One region of the Arthrobacter sp. Z4-13 genome, then DNA from elsewhere that is predicted to be linked to it. Evidence: riboswitches for the same ligand, from Rfam matches in the RefSeq annotation. Region 1 holds a riboswitch; the other holds the start of a gene.
What was found. Region 1 has a riboswitch for thiamine pyrophosphate ahead of thiC (phosphomethylpyrimidine synthase ThiC). Riboswitches for the same ligand answer to the same signal wherever they lie in the genome.
Positions count from the first base shown of each region.

Region 2: it holds a riboswitch for thiamine pyrophosphate, as region 1 does, so the genes downstream of both, M1E07_RS18975 (ECF transporter S component) here and thiC (phosphomethylpyrimidine synthase ThiC) in region 1, are expected to answer to the same signal.

Region 1 is NZ_CP096459.1:2,294,041-2,298,393, reverse strand. Features, by position in the region: gene M1E07_RS12405 (alpha/beta hydrolase) at 1-361, shown strand, start outside; gene thiC (phosphomethylpyrimidine synthase ThiC) at 358-2,190, opposite strand; TPP riboswitch at 2,185-2,292, opposite strand; gene M1E07_RS12395 (amidohydrolase family protein) at 2,370-3,452, shown strand; gene M1E07_RS12390 (VOC family protein) at 3,563-4,353, shown strand, end outside.
Region 2 is NZ_CP096459.1:3,704,952-3,709,304, forward strand. Features, by position in the region: gene M1E07_RS18965 (energy-coupling factor transporter transmembrane component T family protein) at 1-429, opposite strand, end outside; gene M1E07_RS18970 (ABC transporter ATP-binding protein) at 426-1,979, opposite strand; gene M1E07_RS18975 (ECF transporter S component) at 1,979-2,602, opposite strand; TPP riboswitch at 2,657-2,797, opposite strand; gene M1E07_RS18980 (heme-degrading domain-containing protein) at 2,869-3,411, shown strand; gene M1E07_RS18985 (hypothetical protein) at 3,489-3,698, shown strand; gene M1E07_RS18990 (DUF4383 domain-containing protein) at 3,825-4,307, shown strand.

The DNA of each region.
Region 1 (4,353 bases):
GTTCGACGTCCGGCACCAAATGAACGACCAGGATTTCCAGCGCGAATTCGTCCGCAGGGTCTACGCTACGGACCTGCAGCAGCCGGCCACGGCGGAGGAGAAGCGTTCCGCCAGGCGGCTCCGGCTTCAGGCCCCCTCCTGGGACGCCCCGCTGCACATCGTGCCCGGCGTTCCCACCCTTGTCCTGACCGGGGGATGGGAGCCGCTCTACGAGGAAATCGCCGGGTACCTGCGGGAAACCGGCGCCCTGCACCTGACGGCGGCGGGAGGGCACCGGCCCCACGACTCCCTCGAAGGCGACCGCATCATCCGCTCATTCATCAGCGACGTCAGCCGGGTCCAGTCAGCACGGGCTTCTTAAAGGCCCTGAGGTCCGGCGGCGACGAGTGGTTCGGGCAGGTAGACCTTGCCGCCGGCAGCCAGGAACTCCTGGCTCTTGCCCCTCATGCCCGAGGCCATCTCAGCCAGGGCAGCCTGCGACTCCGCTGAACCGTATTCGTCCCGGATATCCTGGCTGATCCTCATGGAGCAGAACTTGGGACCGCACATGGAGCAGAAGTGCGCGGTCTTGGCAGGTTCGGCAGGGAGGGTCTCGTCGTGGAAGGCCTCGGCCGTCACTGGATCAAGGGACAACGCGAACTGGTCCCGCCAGCGGAATTCGAAGCGTGCTTTGGACAGCGCGTCATCGCGTTCGTGCGCACCCGGGTGGCCTTTGGCGAGGTCTGCTGCGTGCGCCGCGATCTTGTACGTGATCACCCCTGTTTTGACGTCGTCCTTGTTGGGCAGGCCAAGATGTTCCTTGGGGGTGACGTAGCACAGCATCGCGGTGCCGTAGCGGGCGATCTCCGTGGCGCCTATAGCCGAGGTGATGTGGTCATACCCCGGAGCCACGTCGGTAACCAGCGGCCCCAGAGTGTAGAAGGGCGCTCCCTTGCACAGCTCCTGCTGGCGTTCGACGTTTTCACGGACCAGGTGGAACGGAATGTGGCCGGGGCCCTCCACCATCACCTGAACGTCATATTCCCAGGCGCGCTGCGTCAGCTCGGCCAGTGTGTCCAACTCGGCAAACTGCGCGGCATCGTTGGCGTCCGCCGTCGCACCCGGCCGCAGGCCGTCCCCCAGCGAAAACGCGACGTCGTACCTGGCGAAGATTTCGCAGAGCTCGTCGAAGTGCGTGTAGAGGAAGTTTTCCCGGTGATGTGCCAGGCACCAGCCGGCCATAATCGAACCGCCGCGCGACACGATGCCGGTCACCCGGTTGGCGGTCAGGGGAACGTACCGGAGCAGGACGCCGGCGTGGATGGTCATATAGTCCACGCCCTGTTCGCACTGCTCGATGACGGTATCGCGGAAAATCTCCCAGGTCAGGGCATTAGCTTCGCCGTTGACCTTCTCAAGGGCCTGGTAGATGGGGACGGTGCCGATCGGAACCGGCGAGTTGCGGATGATCCATTCCCTGGTGGTGTGGATGTCATCGCCGGTGGACAGGTCCATGACGGTGTCAGCGCCCCATTGGGTTGCCCACTGCAGCTTGTCCACTTCTTCCGCGATGGAACTGGTGACGGCCGAGTTGCCGATGTTGGCGTTGATCTTCACCAGGAAGGCCTTGCCGATGATCATGGGTTCTGACTCAGGATGGTTGATGTTGTTCGGAATGATCGCCCTGCCGGCGGCCAGTTCGCTGCGGACCAGTTCCACATCGCAGTTCTCCCGCAGGGCCACGAAACGCATTTCCGGAGTGATGATGCCCTGCCGTGCATAGTGCATCTGCGTCACCGTCCTGCCTTCAACGGCGCGGCGGGGCACCGGCGGTGCGCCCTTCCACTCCGCGCTGGCGGCGCCGCGGCGGACAGCCGAGCGGCCGTCGTCGAGCAGGTTCCGTCCCCTCCCGCCGTAGGTTTCCGTATCCCCGCGTACTGCTATCCACTCTGCCCGGAAGGGATTGAGGCCACGGACGGGATCGCTTCCCGGGCCGGCCGTCCGGTAGGTACGGAACGGGCCGTTGGCCCCGCCGTCGGGCGAAGGCTCCAGGGCTATCTCGGTGACGGGAACCCGGATGCCTGACTGCGCATCCTCGATGAAGGCCAGGGAATGGGACTTCAGCGACTGGGTGACAGGAGGCTGGTCCTGGCCGCCTCCCGTGCCGGACGGAATGTGGGCAGGGGCCAGCTGTGTTTTTGGTGTACTCAAGGAATACTCACTTCCTTCGCCGGCATTACCCGGACAGGTTCAACGGTCGCAGGCTGCGTCAGCCCGATCTCAGCCCCTGCAGGGGCACCCGTGTGGTCAGGAATGAAGCTACCACAGCCGTCCGGGAGGGGCTTGTCACATTGCCGGTGCTAGCCTGACTGGCGAGGAAGAGGAGCCCAATGCCGGAAATTATCGAATTCAGCGGACCGGTGCTGACCGGGCCGAACACCGTGCGGCGGGGATTGTGGTCCGTTGACGGGCTGTTGACCTTCACCCGCCCGCAGCACGTTCCGGAACGGATCCTGGACGGCTGGGTGCTTCCGGGGTTCGTTGATGCCCACTGCCATATCGGGCTGGGACCGGGCGGCGCTGTGGATCCTGCGACGGCGGAGGAACAGGCCCGCGCCGACCTGAACGCCGGCACACTGCTGGCCCGGGACGCCGGTTCCCCTGCCGACACCCGCTTCCTGCAGGACAGCCGCGACGCCCCGGTGCTGATCCGGGCCGGCAGGCATGTGGCCAGGACCGGCCGATATTTGCGGGGTTTCGCTGAGGAAGTGGAACCGGAGGGCCTGGTCGAAGCCGTCCGGAAGCAGGCCCGTGACGGCGACGGCTGGGTCAAGCTTGTGGGGGACTGGATCGACCGCGGCGCCGGTGACCTGGCGCCGTCGTTTCCCGCCGCCGTCGTTAAGGACGCTGTCCAGGCGGTGCACGAGGAAGGGGCCCGGATCACCGCGCATTGCTTCGCCGAAGACACCCTGGACCAGATGCTGGACGCGGGCATCGACTGCATCGAACACGCCACCGGGCTCCTGCCGCGGCACCTTCCGCGGTTTGTGGAGCAGGGCGTCCCCATCGTTCCCACCCTCATCAACATCGCCACGTTTCCGGACATCGCCGCACAGGCGGAGCCGAAGTTTCCCCGGTACGCCGCACACATGCGCGCACTGTGGGAGCGCCGGGCCGAGCGGGTGCTGGAGGCCTACGAGGCAGGCGTGCAGATCTATGCCGGCACCGATGCCGGCAGCGTCATACGGCACGGCAGGATCGCCGATGAGATCCTTGCCCTCCACTCTGCAGGGCTTCCGATGCCCGCTGCGCTCGACGCCGCCTGCTGGGGCGCCCGCGAGTGGCTGGGCGCTGAGGGCCTGCAGGAGGGAGCCCGCGCCGACGTCGTGCTGTGCCGGGAGGATCCACGAAGGGTTCCGGAGACTGTCAGCGGGCTGGCGCACGTGGTGCTGGGAGGCCGCGTCCTTCCTTGATGCCCCCACCGGGAGGAATTTTTGTGGCACTTGGAATAAATTGAAGCTTCAAGTAATTTTAATAGTCATAGGCCCCCACCCCGAAGGGCCCCAGCACCGGGAGTTTCCACATGACTGCAGATGCCGCCAGCCAGGACCTTCTTCCCGCCGACCTCACCATGGGCACCGTGATGCTCAAGGTCGGCGACATGAAGGTCATGACCGATTACTACCAGCGGGCCCTGGGGCTTGAGGTTGTCGCCGAACAGGACGGCGGAATCTACCTCGGCCGCCTGCAGAAGCCCCTGGTCCACCTTGCGCCCGCTCCCGGGCTGAACCTCCCGGGCAGGGGAGAGGCCGGCCTTTTCCATACGGCGCTGCTTTTTGAGAACCAGGCAGACCTCGCAGCCACCATCGCCACCGCCGCCCGGTTCGAGCCCCGCTTTTTCACGGGCAGCGCCGACCACCTCGTCAGCGAGGCCTTCTACTTCAACGACCCTGAAGGCAACGGCATTGAGCTCTACTGGGACCGGCCGCGGAGCAACTGGTCCTGGAATGGTGCGGACGTGGTCATGGACAGCCTGGCGCTGCCGCCCCAGCGCTACCTGGAGCAGCACCTCACCGAAGATTCCCTCGAGCGCCAGCGCGGAAGCGTGGCGGGGGTGGGCCATGTCCACCTCCAGGTGGGCGACGTCCAGTCGGCCAGGGACTTCTATGTAGGAATCCTCGGGTTTGAAAAGACCGCCGGCTGGCATGGGCAGGCATTGTTTGTCTCTGCCGGCGGCTACCACCACCACATGGCCATGAATGTCTGGAACAGCCGCGGCGCCGGCCCCCGCAAGGACACGCTCGGCCTCGGCGAGGTGCTCATCGAAGTGCCGTCAGGAGACGACGTCGGGGCGCTCGCGGACCGGCTGAAGGT
Region 2 (4,353 bases), 1.4 Mb from region 1:
GCGCGCCTTCTGCGCCAACGCGTCGGCTAAATCTGTGGGATCCGTGCAGCTCATCAACAGCACCGCCGGGAGCGCAATTGCCAGGCCACGCAGCATAAACCCGGCCCCCAGCTCCAGCGAGCCTTCGCTCATGGTCCAAATGCCGACGTCGACCAGCGTCTTTCCGCTGTCTGCAGCCAGGATGGAAGTACTCCAGCCGCCGACAGCTGCGGCGAGGATCAGCGGCCACCCCCGCTGCCACAGCAGCGTCAGGGTGAGGCCCGCCAACGGGAACAGCAGGAACTCAAAGACCAGCGCCACGGAAGCGGACACCCAGTCGATGGAGAGCGCCAGGACTGCGGTGATCAGGAAGACGGCGGCGAACTTGCTCAGCGGGTTGGCGCGGGTCAGCAGGGCGCTGTTGCCGTGCAGGTTCAGCTCCTGCCTCACGGTGCCACCGCCGCCGCTGCCGCCAAACGCAGTTCCGCTCCGCCCAGCGCCGCAGTGAATTCGGCGTCGTGCGTCACGGACACTACGGCGGTGCCGGCGTCCAGGAGTTCGGAAAGGAATGATGCCAGCTCCGCCCAGGTGTTGGCGTCCTGCCCGAAGGTGGGTTCATCCAGGACCAGGACCTGCGGATGCGCGGCCAGAACGGTGGCTACGGAGAGCCGCCGTTTCTCGCCGCCCGACAGCGTATAGGGGTTCGCGTCAACGAGTTCGGTGAGCCGGAGCCGCGCCAGCAGTTCGTCAACGCGCTCCTCGCCGTGCCCAAGGTGCCGCGGGCCAAAGCGCAGTTCGTCCAGCACATTTCCGGTGACGAACTGGTGCTCGGGTTCCTGGAACACCGTGCCCACACGCTCAATCAGCTGCTCTGCCTTCCACCGATACGGGTCAATTCCCGCGCCGCGGCTGAGCGGCAGGGTGGCGGAAACCTTGCCGGCGACAGGCTCCAGCAGCCCGGCGAGGGTCAGCGCAAACGTGGATTTTCCTGCTCCATTGGGCCCGGTGATGGCCAGCGCCTGCCCTGCGCGGACCTGGGCGGAAATGCCCTGCTGTACGGGCACCGGCTGCACTTTGCGAAAGCCCTTGCGGCGGGCGCGTTCCCGCGATACAGCCAGTTCCTCCGCGGCCAGCAGCAGGTCTTCAGTACCGGAAGCAGGACCCGCCGCCCGGAGGCGGGTAGCCGGAACATAGCCAGGCACCCAGACCCCGGCCGCAGTGAGCATGTTCCGGGCTTCGCTGAGGACCTGGTCCGGCGCCCCGTCCAACAGCACAGCCGGATCGGCGGCCGAGCCGGGTTGCAGCACCACGATGCGGTCTACCAGGTCCTTCCACACGGCCACGCGGTGCTCCACCACCACCAACGTTGCCCCGGTTTTGTCGAGGCAACGGCCAACGGCGTCGCGCACCTCCAGAACCCCTGCGGGGTCCAGGTTGGCCGTCGGCTCGTCAAGGAGGATCAGCCCGGGCCGCATGGCAAGGATGCCGGCGAGCGCGAGCCGCTGTTTCTGCCCGCCGGAGAGGGCCGACGTCGGGTGGTCCAGCGGCAGGTGGGAAAGCCCGACGTCGTCCAGCGCCTCGTGCACGCGGGCCCAGATATCACCGCGGGGCACGGCAAGGTTCTCGGCGCCGAAGGCGACGTCGTCACCTACGCGCGAGAGGACAACCTGGGTCTCCGGGTCCTGCTGCATCAGCCCGGCCCGGCCGCGCTGCTCCCGGGGGGAGGCGCCGTCGATCAGCAGCGAACCGGACTCATCGGAATCGCCGGCCTCGTCGTCGTCATGTGCGTCCCCCAGCACCCCAGCCAGAGCGTGGAGGAGCGTGGACTTGCCTGCGCCGGACGGGCCCAGCAGGAGCACTCGCTCCCCCGGCTGGATGTCCAGGTCAAGGGCACGGACAGCAGGTTTGGAGCGCCCGGCATGCCGCCAGCCCCAGCCCCTGGCGGTGACTGCAGCCGGCCGCGCCGCCACCGCAGCGCCGGAGAGGGAAGGAGCAGTCATCAGGAAAAGACGGGCTCCGTTGCTGCCTTGCGCGACGCAAAGGAACTCAGGACTCCGGTCTTGGCCAAGCCGCGGGTGGCGATCCAGGACAGGGCTCCGGCGATCACGGCACCGGAAATCGCGGTGACGATGATGTAAGCCAGCTTGTCCCCGCCGGAGTAGGCGATGTTCCAGCCCCAGGGCGCGAAGGAGTCATTCAGGCCGCAGAAAAGCCCGGCAGCGGCGCCCGCGAGCAGGGCTACCGGCAGGTTGAACTTCCGGTACACAAAGATCGCGAAGATGATCTCGGCGCCCAGGCCCTGGACAAACCCGGAGAACAGCACGGAGGCGCCGTACTGCGACCCCATCAGCAGCTCACCGGTGGCGGCGACGGTCTCGCAGAACAGCGCGGCGCCCGGCTTGCGGATGATGAGCATGCCCAGCACCGCCGGGATCATCCATCCGCCGGCGATCAGGCCGGTCAAAGGCGGGTATACGGCGTTCATGGGGGCTGAGACTGCGTTAGCCCCCTGGGACCATGCCCAGAAGATGACGCCGCCGGCGATGGCGATCAAGGCCGCCACCACGATGTCCACGACGCGCCAGGACTTGCTGGTGGTCTTCTTTACTGCTGTTGTTGCCATGCGATCCTCCTGAGGAACAGGAGGGGAAAGCACGGCAACGGCACGCCGCTGCGGTGCTTCGAGAACTCGACTCCCTTGCGCCGGTACTAACCGGATCAGGTTCGAGGGTCTGCGGCTGTCCGCACTCTCAGCGCCCACCTGCGGATCCTGGCTTTGCCAGTGATGCCCGACGGCGGCGCTCCCCTGTCGTTGAATGATTCTGTGGGTAAATAATTGCCCTTGCAGGCGGGGTCCAGTTTACACCGGAGGGGGGTAGATTGTGGGCCATGACTGCCAATTCCCCGCATGTGACTGAGTTCGATCCGGATTCCGATGCCATCCAGCCGGAAGGATCCCTGCAAGCACTTATCGCCCGGATCGAGGGTGAAATCCGGGAGCTCCAGCTTCCAGCGTTCTCCATGGACGACGCACTGAACCTGGGGCTGCTGCTCGTGGAGCTGGGCAAGGAAGGCCAGTTCCCCATCGCGATAGACATCACCAAGGGTGAGCAGGTCCTGTTCCACGTTGCCCTGGCCGGCGCCACCCCGGACAACGGGCACTGGATCCGCGCCAAGCAGCGCACGGCCGCCAGGTATGAGGTGCCCTCCCTGCTGGTGGGGCTGCGCGCCCGGCTCCGCGGCGGACGGATCGAAGACCAGGGCTGGTTCGATCAGACCCGGTATGCGGCACACGGGGGTTCCTTCCCCGTGTACGTCGCTGGGGTGGGCGCGGTCGCAACGGTGACTGTTTCGGGGCTTCCCCAGGTGCAGGACCATGAACTGGTGGTACAGGCCCTGCGCGAGATCCTCAGCTCCATGCGCACGGACTGAGGACAGGCCGGCGCGATGGACCCTCAATATGCCTGGAGTACATTCGAAACGGCGAAGTTCCAAACAGGAGGGGCGCCATGCCCAGTAATGCAGCCGAAAACCAGGTGCAGGCGGCAGTGGACAAGGCCGCGGAGGAAATGATCTATATTGGCCCGGACCACCCCTACTATCCCCTGCTGGCGGAACTGGTGTCCGCCGTGGGCAAGGCCTGGCAGCAAGGGTACGAGCACGGCCGCCACGGTGGGCACCATGTAAACCCTTACGTGTGGACCACTCCGGAGGGTTGAGCGCCACCAGCGGCCTGCGAAAGCTGCGGGCAGCGGCGGGCAGCAACAGCAGGATGACCACCGCACTTAGCTTAAGTTAGTAATCATGCTTACTATGTTGTCTCCCGGCTTTTGAGGAGACAGGTCATGACAGTCAGCACCCGGGCCACCGGAGCGAGGACGGGCCTGCAGAAGGCTGCGCTCGCAACGGGCGTCCTCTTCCTGCTGGTAGGTGTCCTTGGATTCATCCCTGGGATCACCAGTAACTACGAATCATTGGGCATGGCCGGCCACGGTTCGAAAGCCTTGTTATTGGGCGTCTTCCAGGTGTCCGCCCTGCACAACATCGTGCACCTGGCGTTCGGGGCGGCCGGACTGCTGCTTGCCCGGACCCATCAGCAGGCAAGGAGCTTCCTCACCTACGGGGGCGTCGTTTACCTGGTCCTCTGGCTGTACGGGCTCTTGGTGGGCGATGAAACACCCGCCAACTTCGTCCCCGTCAACGGCGCCGACAACTGGCTGCACCTGGCCCTGGGGCTGGCCATGATCGTCCTGGCCATCATGCTGTCCCCGCGGACCACCCCGCCGGCCACCCCGCGGCGCAACCGCGGACGCGACCTGAACGCTTAGCCTTAACCGAAGCCGCCACCGTCGACGGCGCAGCACCGGCAGCACC